2 linked regions of the Oharaeibacter diazotrophicus genome follow. The main gene of each other region encodes a partner of the protein of the gene in region 2 in a complex. Links are inferred from orthologs where the notes say so. Each region holds a gene or a part of one and is shown on either strand. Other genes may lie near its edges.

Region 1 (7,450 bases), on a different replicon or contig from region 2:
GGCCCCGCCGGCTACGCCCGCCTGCCGAACTGGGCGATGCCCAAGCTGATGGGCAACCACGGCAACTACGTCGTCTCGCTCGGCAACGTCTGCCGCTGGCTCGCCGGCAAGGCCGAGGCGATGGGCGTCGAGATCTACCCGGGCTTCGCCGCCGCCGAGGTGCTCTACGACGAGGCCGGCCGCGTGGTCGGCGTCGCCACCGGCGACATGGGCGTGCACAAGGACGGCACCCCGGGCCCGAATTTCCAGCGCGGCATGGAACTGCGCGCCAAGTACACGCTGATCGGCGAGGGCGTGCGCGGCTCGCTGGCCAAGGAGCTGATCGCCCGCTTCCGCCTCGACGCCGGCCGCGAGCCGGCCAAGTTCGGCATCGGCCTCAAGGAGCTGTGGCAGATCGATCCGGCCAAGCACAAGCCGGGCCTCGTCCAGCACTCGTTCGGTTGGCCGCTCGGCTGGAGCACCGGCGGCGGCTCGTTCCTTTACCATCTCGAGGACAACCAGGTCGCCGTCGGCTTCGTGGTGCACCTCAACTACGAGAACCCCTATCTCTCGCCCTTCGAGGAATTCCAGCGCTTCAAGCAGCACCCGCTGGTGCGCGACACCTTCGAGGGCGGCAAGCGGATCGCCTACGGCGCGCGCGCCATCACCGAGGGCGGCTTCCAGTCGGTGCCGAAGCTGGTGTTCCCGGGCGGCGCGCTGCTCGGCTGCTCGGCCGGCCTCGTCAACGTGCCGCGCATCAAGGGCAGCCACAACGCGGTGCTCTCGGGCATCCAGGCGGCCGACGCGGTCGCCGAGCAGCTCGGCCGCAACCGCAAGCACGACGAGGTGCTCGCCTACGAGCACGGCTGGCGCGCCTCCGAGATCGGCCGCGACCTCTGGAAGGTCCGCAACGTCAAGCCGCTGTGGTCGAAGCTCGGCACGCTGGCCGGCATCCCGCTCGGCGCGCTCGACATGTGGCTGAACGAGCTGACCGGCTGGTCGCCCTTCGGCACGCTGAAACACGGCAAGACCGACGCCGCCAGTCTGAAGCCGGCCAAGACCTACAAGCCGATCGCCTATCCGCGGCCGGACGGCAAGATCTCGTTCGACAGGCTGTCGTCGGTGTTCCTGTCGAACACCAACCACGAGGAGGACCAGCCGGTCCACCTGAAGGTCAAGGACGCCGCGCTGCAGCGTGTCTCCGAGCTCGGCACCTTCGCCGGCCCGTCGACCCGCTACTGCCCGGCCGGTGTCTACGAGTGGGTCACCGAGGGTACCGAGGTTCCGCGCTTCGTGATCAACGCGCAGAACTGCGTCCACTGCAAGACGTGCGACATCAAGGATCCCAACCAGAACATCAACTGGACGGTGCCTGAAGGTGCGGGTGGTCCGAACTATCCCAACATGTGATATCGGGAATGCGACGTTCCGGCGACTCGGGACTTCGCGACACTGATACGATGCTGTCGCATCGCCCGGTCGGGACGACTAGAGTCTCCGGACCGAGCGGGCGAATCGGATAGCGGGACGGAAACGCGCATGAGCCGTACGACGGACGACCAAGACATCGCAGCGCCCGGCGGCAATTGGACCGTCGTGGTCGCCGACGATCATCCGATCATCCAGTCGTCGGTCGCGCGGCTCCTCAAGAAGCGTCTCGGCCTGCCCAAGCAGCCGCTGCTCGCGACCAACTACGACGAACTCTGCGACGCCGTCACCGACGGCGGCGCCGACCTCCTGGTCGTCACGGACCTCGTCATGCCCGGCATGCGCGGCCTGGAATCGCTGAAGCGGGTGCGCTCGCTGGCGCCCGAGGCGATGGTGGTGGTCTATTCCTCCAACGCCAGCCAGCAGCTCGCCCAGTCCTGCCTCGAGATCGGCTGCAAGGGCTTCGTCGGCAAGCGCGCCGGCGAGGACGTGTTCATCGCCGCCATCGTCGCGATCCTCGAGGGCGGCACCGCGACCGAACTCGGCGAGAACCCCTCGGCGGTGCCGCAGGAGGTGATCGACCGCATCGCGCTGGTCGCCCAGCTGTCGCCGCAGCAGATGAAGGTGTTCCTGCTGCTCGGCGACGGCCTCCTCAACAAGCAGATCGCCTACAAGCTCGGGATCTCCGAGGCCACCGTGAAGGCCCACGTCGGCAAGATCCTGGAGACGCTCAACATCAATTCGCGCAGCCAGGCGGCGATCGCCTCGGCGTGGATGGTCGAACACGGCCTGATGTGATCGGGGGCGCCGGCCGGCGGAACCCTGTCCGGCGCCGGTTCCAACGGCTCGCGGCCGTCCGAACCGCACCGCGGGGCTGCCGTCTCGCGGTTGCGAGGGCCGTCGTTGTGCACCGCCGGTTCATCTCCGATTCAGATTTCCGGGCGGACCCTGTCGGATCGGGGTGCCGCCGGCCGGTCTTCGGACGCGGCGCCTCCGCACGGAAGGAGGCCCGGCGATGGTGCGTGCTCCGTTCCCCGGCTCCGCGTGGCTCGCCGCGGCGGCCCTGGCCTCGACCTGCCTCGCCGCCGCCGCTCCGGCCGGCGCCGAAGAGCGGGTCGACCTCGAACTGGTGCTCGCGGTCGACGTCTCCGGGTCGATGGACCGCGACGAGCAGGAGCTGCAGCGCGCCGGCTACGTCGCCGCGATCCGCTCGCCGGAGGTGCTGGCGGCGATCGAGGGCGGTCTCGGCGGGCGCATCGCACTCGCCTACGTGGAGTGGGCCGGCACCGACCGCCAGCGCGTCGTGGTGCCGTGGACGCTGATCGACGGCGCCGCGGCGGCGGAAGGCTTTGCCACCCGCCTCGCCGCCGCGCCGGTCGGCACCATGCGCGGCACGTCGATCTCCGGCGGGCTCACGGCGGCGGCGCAGCTGTTCCCCGGCAACGGCTACGTGGGTCTCCGCCGCGTCGTCGACATCTCCGGCGACGGGCCGAACAACATGGGCCCGCCGGTCGCCGCCACGCGCGACCAGGTGCTCGGCCTCGGCATCGTCGTCAACGGCCTGCCGATCGCGCTGAAGAGCGGGGCGGGCGGCACCGACGGCAGTCGCGGGCTCGCCGGCTATTATGCCCGCTGCGTGATCGGCGGCCCCGGTGCCTTCGTCGTCGAGGTCACCGGCCGCGAGCAGTTCGCCGACGCGATCCGGCGCAAGCTGGTGCTCGAGATCGCCGACGCCGGTGGCGGCGCCGATCTCGTCTTCGCCGAGCCGCTGCGCGACACCGGCTATTCCTGCGGGCGGTGACACGCCGGACGACGACGCGGCCGAGCGTGTTCGATCACTCCATCCGTTCGGGCAGGTAGTCCTCGCGGGCGAGGTCGGCGAAGCGGGTGAACTGGGCGTGGAAGGCGAGCTGCACCGTGCCGGTCGGTCCGTGGCGCTGCTTGCCGATGATGACCTCGGCCTTGCCGCGGACCTGCTCGAACTCGGCCTGCCACTTGAAGAATTCTTCGGTGCCTTCCTTGGGCTTGCGGCCCTGCATGTAGTACTCGTCGCGGTAGATGAACACGACCACGTCGGCGTCCTGTTCGATCGAGCCGGATTCGCGGAGGTCCGCGAGCTGCGGGCGCTTGTCGTCGCGGTTCTCGACCTGACGGGAGAGCTGCGACAGCGCCACGATCGGCACCTGCAACTCCTTGGCGAGCGCCTTCAGGCCGGTGGTGATCTCGGTGATCTCCTGGACGCGGCCGTTGGACTGCGAGCGCGCCGAACCGGACAGCAGCTGGAGATAGTCGACCACCAGGAGGTCGAGGCCGCGCTGGCGCTTCAGGCGGCGGGCGCGGGCGGCGAGCTGGGCGATCGAGATGCCGCCGGTGTGGTCGATGTAGAGCGGCAGCGTCTGCATGTACTGCGCCGCGGCGGCGAGCTTGGAGAACTGGTGCTCGTCGATCGAACCGCGGCGGATGTCGGACGAGGAGATCTCCGTCTGCTCGGCGAGGATACGCGTGGCGAGCTGCTCGGATGACATTTCCAGCGAGAAGAAGCCGACGATGCCGCCGTTGACGGTCTTCATCGTGCCGTCGGGCTGCTCGGCCGCCTCGTAGGCGGCGGCGACGTTGTAGGCGATGTTGGTGACCAGCGAGGTCTTGCCCATCGCCGGACGGGCCGCGAGGATGATCAGGTCCGAACGCTGCAGGCCGCCCATGGTGGCGTCGAGGTCGCGCAGGCCCGTCGAGATGCCCGAGAGGTGGCCGTCGCGCTGGTAGGCGGCCGCCGCCATGTCGACGGCGTCGCGCAGCGCGTCGGAGAAGGTGTGGAAGCCGCCCTCGTAGCGCCCGGTCTCGGCGAGTTCGAACAGCCGCCGCTCTGCGTCCTCGATCTGCGCGCGCGGCGGCATGTCGATCGGCGCGTCGAAGGCGATGTTGACCATGTCCTCGCCGATGCGGATCAGGTTCCGCCGGACCGCGAGGTCGTGGACGATGCGGCCGTAGTCCTCGGCGTTGATGATCGTGGTCGCCTCGGAGGCGAGACGCAGCAGATACTGCGTCACCGGCATCTCGGCGATCTGGGCGTCGGCGGGGTAGAAGGTCTTCAGCGTGATCGGCGAGGCGACCTTGCCGGCCCGGATCAGCTGGCCGATCTTCTCGTAGATCGCCCGGTGCGGCTCGACGTAGAAATGCACCGCCTCCAGGAAGTCCGAGACGCGGAAGAACGTCTCGTTGTTCATCAGCATGGCGCCCAACAGCTGCCGCTCGGCCTCCATGTTGTGGGGGGCGCTGCGGGCGAGGGCGGTGGCGTCTTCGATCTTGCGGGCCGGGGCGACCATGGGCTCGTGCGGGTCTCTTGGGACGGGCGTCCGAAACGGGGATCCCGTTCTAACGCCCGGATCGGCGGGTGGAACAGGCGACGTCGAGCTATGCGCGCGATTCACAGCCGAGCGCATCCCCGCGGCCACAAAGGGTCGAAAAGCGCCGCGACGCATTGACTCCAGGGCCCGTCGGAGTCCTGTCAATGTACCACTTTTGTTCCGCGCGGCAAAGAGGGACGTTCACGACGCCCGACCGACGGTTCGCCGTTCGTCATGGCATCACCCGGCAACCGAGCCGGCGAGTGCGGCGGCGAACGCGTCGGGGCGGAGCGGGGCGAAAGCGTCGGCGAGCCAGTCGCGGAAGGCGGCTTCGACCGGGCGGAGCGGGCGGCTGCGCGAGGCGACGAACCAATAGGCGAGGCCGGTCGGCACCGCGACCGGGAAGGGCGCGACGACGGCGCCCGCGGCGAGCGCGTCGGCGGCGAGCGTCTGCCACGCCAGCATGACGCCGGCGCCGGCCGCGGCGGCCTCGAGGCAGAGCGCGGCGTCGGAGAAGGTCGGGCCGCGGGTGACGATGTCCTCGTCGAGATCGACGGCCGCGAGCCAGTCGGTCCAGCGCACCAGCGTGCGGTGGTCGCAGATCGCCGGCACGCCCGCGAGGTCGGTCGGCGCACCGAGGCGCGCGGCGAGGCCGGGCGCGCAGATGGGGAAGATGACCTGATCGACGATCCGGGTCGCGCGCACGCCCGGCCAGTCGCCGCGCCCGACCCGGATCGCGACGTCGACGTCGGCGCCGTCGAGGTCGGCGAGCGCGGTCGAGGCGTCGATCCGGAGGTCGAGCCCGGGATGGGCGGACGCAAAGGCCGGCAGGCGCTGCACCAGCCACTTGGCCGCCAGCACCGGCGGCACGGACACGGTCAACCGGTCCGCGGGCGTCGGCTCGGCGAGCGCGACCGCGGCAGCGAGCGCCCGGAAGCCGTCGCCGAGGCCGGCGAGCAGTTCGCGCCCGAACGCGGTCGGCTCGAGGCCGCGCGCCGTCCGCACGAAGATGGCGCGGCCGAGCTGCCGCTCGGTCTTCAGGATCTGCTGGCTCACCGCGCCGACCGAGACGCCGAGCGCCGCCGCCGCCCGGGCGATCGAGCCGAGGCGTCCGGCGGTTTCGACCGCCCTGAGGCCGTTGAGGTGAACACGGGAGAGGACGTCCATGTAGTTTTCCTACAGCCTCGGCCCAATGAACTCCATGGCGGCGACGCCGGTGCTCGGCGAAGATCGCGCCGTTCCCCGCCGAGCCGGATCCTCCGCCGATGTCCTTCCTCTCCCGCCCCCCGATCGGGGCGACGCTGGCGCGCGCGCTGGCGCCGCCCGGCCACGACCGCGCCATGCCCGGCATCCCCGCTCCGCCGGCCGGCGATCTGCCCTATTGGCCCGACGCCGGCGCACCGGTGCTCGTCACCGGTTCGTCGGGCCTGCTCGGCGCACGGGTCGCCGCCCGCCTAGGCGCCCGGCGCGGCATCGACCTCCGCCCGGGGCCGTGGACGTCCGCGGTCGGGTCCGTGCTCGACCGGCGGCTGCTGGCGGAGGCGACGGCCGGGATCGACGCGGTGATCCACCTCGCCGGCCTGCACGCCCCCGACGTCGGCCGGGCGAGCGCGGCCGACTTCCACGCCGTCAACGTCGACGGCACCGCCGCGGTGCTGGAGGCGGCACGCCGGGCCGGGGCGCGTCGCTTCGTCCTCGCCAGTTCGACCTCGGTGTTCGGTGCGGCGATGGCGAGGCCCGGCACGGCGGTTCACGTCACCGAAGCGCTGCAGCCGATCCCGCGCGACGTCTACGACGAGACCAAACTCGAGGCCGAGCGGCTGGTCCTGGCCGCCGACGGCGCGTTTCCCGGCGGCACCGCCGTGCTGCGCCTCGCCCGCTGCTTCCCCGAACCGCCGCGCCTCAGGGTCTGGCACCGGTTCTGGCGCGGCCTGTCGGCCGCCGACGCCGCCCGTGCGCTTGTCCGCGCGACGCGGGTCTCGGCCGGCGGCGTGTTCGTGATCGCGGCCCGTACCCGCCTGCGTCCCGAGGACGCCGACGACCTCGCGCGCGATCCGCTCGCCGTGCTGGCGCGGCGCCATCCCGCGCTCGACTGGGCGCCGGAGCGCTGGGGCGACCTCGCCGCGGCCGGCATCGACCGCATCTACGACGCCCGCCTCGCCGCGGCGCGGCTCGGCTTCGTCACGCGCCACGACGGCGAGAGTTGGCACGAACGCGCCGAACGGACGCGCCGCCCAGCGCAGCCGTGAGGCGGCCGCCGTCGACACGTTCGTCCTTCGGCTGCGGGCGACGGCGGTATCGAGATTCTGCCGTTGCCGGTCGGCCTGGAACGGCCTCGGCGCAAGGGCGAGGACGACCGCGGCCGCCTCGGCCCGCACGCGTGACACGCTTGTCCGTCCGCCCCTCGACAGGCCGGATCGCGCGGGCTATGTCCCTGCGGCATCCCCAGTATCCGAAGCCGCGCCGCCATGATCGTCGACAGCCACTGCCATCTCGACTTCCCCGATTTCGCCGAGGACATTCCGGGCGTGATCGGCCGGGCCCGCGCCGCCGGTGTCGGGCTGATGGTGACGATCTCGACCCGCGTGCGCCGCTTCGACCAGATCCGCGCCATCGCCGCGGCCCATCCGGCGGTCTACTGCTCGGTCGGTACCCATCCGCACAACGCGGAGGAGGAGCTCGACGTCACGGTCGACGAA
Region 2 (3,856 bases):
TCTCGACCTTGCCGGTGGTGTGGTCCATCACCGGGTGGTTCGCGCCGTGGTGGCCCTGGTGCATCTTGACGGTGCGCCCGCCGACGGCGAGGCCGAGCATCTGGTGGCCGAGGCAGATGCCGAAGGTCGGAACGCCGGTCTCGACCACCGCGCGGATGGTCGGCACGGCGTATTCGCCGGTGGCGGCGGGGTCGCCGGGGCCGTTCGACAGGAAGACGCCGTCCGGCTCGTGGGCGAGCACGTCCTCGGCGGTCGCGGTCGCCGGCAGCACGGTGACGGCGCAGCCCTGGTCGGCGAGCAGGCGCAGGATGTTGCGCTTGATGCCGAAGTCGATGGCGACAACCTTGTACTTCGGCTCGGTCTGCCGGCCGTAGCCCTTGCCGTTCTCCCAGGTGGTCTCGTCCCAGGTGAAGCTCTGGGTGTTGGTGACCTCCTTGGCGAGGTCGAGCCCGACCAGCCCGCCCCAGGCCGCCGCCTGCGCCTTCAGCGCGGGGAGGTCGAACACGCCGTCGGCGGCGTGGGCGATCACGGCGTTCGGCATGCCCTTCTCGCGGATCAGCGCGGTGAGGGCGCGGGTGTCGACGCCGGTGATGCCGACGATCCCCCGGGCGGCGAGCCAGGTATCGAAGGCGCGGGTCGAGCGCCAGTTCGAGGGATCGGTGACGTCGTCGCGCAGCACCACGCCGCGCACGCCCGAGGCCGCCGCCATGTTGACGGTCTCGATGTCCTCGTCGTTGACGCCGACGTTGCCGACGTGCGGAAAGGTGAAGGTGACGATCTGCCCGGCGTAGGAGGGATCGGTCAGGATCTCCTCGTAGCCGGTCATGGCGGTGTTGAAGCAGACCTCGCCGACCGCGGCCCCTCGCGCGCCGATGCCGAAGCCCTCGATCACGGTGCCGTCGGCGAGCACCAGCACGGCGGTCGGCGTCGGTTCTTCCCAGGCGGTGGCGGTCATCGGTCGGTCCCTCCGGGTCGCGGACGGATCGCAGGCCGCGTGCGCGCCCGCACCCGGAACGGGCGGCGAGGGCGACGGCGCGTGCGAAAAGGCGCGGGCCGACCCGTCGGGTCCCACGCGCGGCGGAAAATAGGGGAGCCGGGCGGCGCCGTCAACTGCGAGGGAGATGATAAAAAGACAAATGAAAACAATGATCTGCTGTTCCGGTGCGAACGCGGTCGGTGCCGCATGGCAGTCGCTCCGCGGGGGCGGGAAGAAAATCGCGCGAGACTCGATCTCGCGCTGCCCGAGGGTGAAGCGAGTGCCGCCGGCAGATCCCGGTACGCCACGGTCGGCCTGCGCTTCCGCTGGTGACGGTGGATGGCGTGGCGCCGGCGATAGTGGCCGCCGGGTCGGCGGGGTAGTAGGATGGCACCATGCGTTTCCCGCCCCACGTCCTCGACGACATCCGCAACCGGCTGCCGATCTCCCAGGTGGTCGGCCGGCGCGTGACCTTCGACCGCCGCAAGAGCCAGCCCGCCCGCGGCGACTTCTGGGCCTGCTGCCCGTTCCACCAGGAGAAGACGCCGTCGTTCCACTGCGACGACCGCCGCGGCATCTACCATTGCTTCGGTTGCGGGGCGACCGGAGACCACTTCAAGTTCGTCACCGAGACCGAGGGGCTCGGCTTCGGCGAGGCTGTCGAGCGGCTCGCCTCCGAGGCCGGCGTCGCGCTGCCGAAGGCAGATCCGCGCGAGCGCGAGCGCGAGGCGGTCCGCGTCGACCTCTCCGGGGCCTGCGAGATCGCGGCGAAGTTCTTCGAGCAGCGCCTGCGCGCCCCCGAGGGCCGGCCGGCGCGCGACTACCTGATCCGCCGTGGCCTGACCGAGAAGACCGTGGCCGAGTTCCGGATCGGCTGGGCGTCCGACGAGCGCGACGCGCTGAAGCGCCACCTCGTCCAGAACGGCGTCGCCGAGGAGGTCGCGGTCACCGCCGGCCTCCTGATCAAGCCGGAGGACGGCCGCTCGTCCTACGACCGCTTCCGCGGCCGGGTGATGATCCCGATCCACGACGAGCGCGGCCGCGTCGTCGCCTTCGGCGGCCGCACCCTCGATCCGGACGGCCAGCCGAAGTACCTCAACTCGCCGGAGACGCCGATCTTCCACAAGGGCACGATGCTGTTCAACGTGCACCGGGCCCGCGAGGCGGCGCACAAGTCGGGCTCGATCGTCGTCACCGAAGGCTATCTCGACGCCATCGCCGTGCACCAGGCCGGCATCCGCAACGTCGTCGCCGCCCTCGGCACCGCCTTCACCGAGGACCATATCCAGCGGCTCTGGCGCCTCGCGCCCGAACCGGTGATCTGCTTCGACGGCGACCGCGCCGGCATTGCCGCGGCGCACCGGGCGATCGACCGCATCCTGCCCGTCCTGAAGAGCGGCTTCTCCTTCAACTTCTGCTTCCTGCCCGACGGCAAGGACCCCGACGACGTCGTCCGCGCCGGCGGCGCCGAGGCCTTCCTGGCCGAGACCGCCAAGGCCCGCCCGCTGTCGGAGGTGCTGTGGGAGCGCGAGGCCGCCGGCGCGCGCATCGACACGCCCGAGCGCAAGGCGGCGCTGGAGGCGCGCGTCGACGAACTCGTCCGCCTGATCCGCGACGACAGGGTGGCACGGCGCTACCGGCTGGCGCTCCGGGTCAAGCTGTCCGAACTGTTCTGGGCGCACGACCGCCGGACGCGCTCGGGTTCCGCGCCGGGGACCGGCGAGCGCGGCGCTCCGGCCGCGGCGCCGATGGCCGCGGGCGTCGACCTCCGGCCGGCCGACGACCCGGAACTCGCCGCGATCGAACGCATCCTGCTCGGGCTCTGCGTCGAGTATCCCGACCTCTACGAGGCCAACATCGAGCGGCTGGTGCGCACCGAGTTCCGCGTCAAGGCGCTGGAAGACTTCAAGCGCGCGCTCTACCGCATCGCCGTCGACCTCGACGAGAGTTCGGTGTCGAGCTTCTACGAGGCGCTCGACGGCCGCTTCTACTTCGTGCTCAACGAGGTCCACGGCGACGAGGCGCGGCGCGAGGGTGCGGTGACCGCGCCGCGCGGCCACAAGCTGCGCGAACGGCTGCCGATCCTGCGCTTCCACCCGCCGGAGAGCTTCGTCGAGACCTGTTTCGACATCCTGATCGAGCGGTTGTCGCTGCGCGCGCTCGCCGGCGACATCGAGCACGACATGGCCGCGGTGGGAGAGGCCACCGACGAGGAGCAGGCGACGCGCATCTTCGAACTGGCGCGCGAATTGACCCGCCGCCGCGAGGAACTCGCCCGCCGCGAGGCCGAACTCGCCGAAGCCGCCAAGGCGATCCGCGCCGCCACCACCGGCGGGCGCGCCTCGGCGGCGGCGCTGTGGCATTGAGGGCGCGTCCGGCCGCCGATTCGCCGGTGCCGCGAATCACCCTTGCGGATTCCTCGCCGCTCGCTACATAGACGAGTCCGGGAAGGGGTACCCCATTCCCGCGCGAAGGATGCGCGCCACGCGTCGCCCGAGGGCGGCCGGCCGACGACGTCGCGGATCGGGGTGCTCGCGGACCGCATCGGGCTTTCCAGGGCGCGACGAGACGGGACGGGACGAACCATCGCAAGCGGAACGGCGTTGCGAGGGATCGTGGCCGGCCCTCGTTCGGCTTGGCACGGGCCCGTGGCGTGGTCGGTTTTGCCGGCCGGGCAGAGTTAAAGCGGGTTTAAGGGCTGGACGGGCATTTTCCCGAGTGGTGCGACCGCTCGGGATCGCGGCTTCCGGGCGGAGGCGGCGGGTCCGGACGGATGGCGGGACAGGCCCGGCGCGGCAGGACGGCGCGACGGCCGACGGCGGAGACGGACATGGCGACGAAAGCGACCGAAGCGGACGAAGCGACGGAAACCGGCGCGGA

Evidence for each region.
Region 1: the proteins of dnaG (region 2) and EDD54_RS02890 are in contact, whole or in part, in a crystal structure (PDB 2R6A), measured with the Geobacillus stearothermophilus proteins. The link is inferred for Oharaeibacter diazotrophicus from one-to-one orthologs. Residues at the interface, in WP_049624496.1 of Geobacillus stearothermophilus: Lys456, Leu457, Leu458, Pro459, Ala460, Asn463, Ala464, Leu467, Leu535, Leu536, Ile537, Ala538, Gln544, Glu545, Asp548, Tyr549, His552; in WP_033016901.1 of Geobacillus stearothermophilus: Ser13, Glu15, Ala16, Gln18, Glu91, Leu92, Asp94, Ala95, Val96, Pro97, Thr98, Ala99, Ala100, Asn101, Tyr104, Tyr105, Ile108.

The regions. Positions count from the first base shown.
Region 1 is NZ_SNXY01000006.1:575,495-582,944, forward strand. Bases 2,487-5,376 are described here. They hold EDD54_RS02890 (replicative DNA helicase), read right to left. Parts: upstream 4,731-5,376; coding sequence 3,243-4,730; downstream 2,487-3,242. Other genes in these bases: EDD54_RS02885 (DUF1194 domain-containing protein), read left to right, coding at 2,487-3,208; EDD54_RS02895 (LysR substrate-binding domain-containing protein), read right to left, coding at 4,992-5,376. Also shown: EDD54_RS02875 (electron transfer flavoprotein-ubiquinone oxidoreductase), read left to right, coding at 1-1,389; EDD54_RS02880 (response regulator), read left to right, coding at 1,519-2,205; more of EDD54_RS02885, read left to right, coding at 2,423-2,486; more of EDD54_RS02895, read right to left, coding at 5,377-5,918; EDD54_RS23140 (NAD-dependent epimerase/dehydratase family protein), read left to right, coding at 6,017-7,000; EDD54_RS02905 (TatD family hydrolase), read left to right, coding at 7,220-7,450. UniProt on the Escherichia coli protein: The main replicative DNA helicase, it participates in initiation and elongation during chromosome replication. Travels ahead of the DNA replisome, separating dsDNA into templates for DNA synthesis.
Region 2 is NZ_SNXY01000010.1:408,168-412,023, forward strand. The notes cover bases 897-3,856. They hold dnaG (DNA primase), read left to right. Parts: upstream 897-1,371; coding sequence 1,372-3,342; downstream 3,343-3,856. Other genes in these bases: carA (glutamine-hydrolyzing carbamoyl-phosphate synthase small subunit), read right to left, coding at 897-955; rpoD (RNA polymerase sigma factor RpoD), read left to right, coding at 3,807-3,856. In the rest of the region: more of carA, read right to left, coding at 1-896. UniProt on the Escherichia coli protein: RNA polymerase that catalyzes the synthesis of short RNA molecules used as primers for DNA polymerase during DNA replication.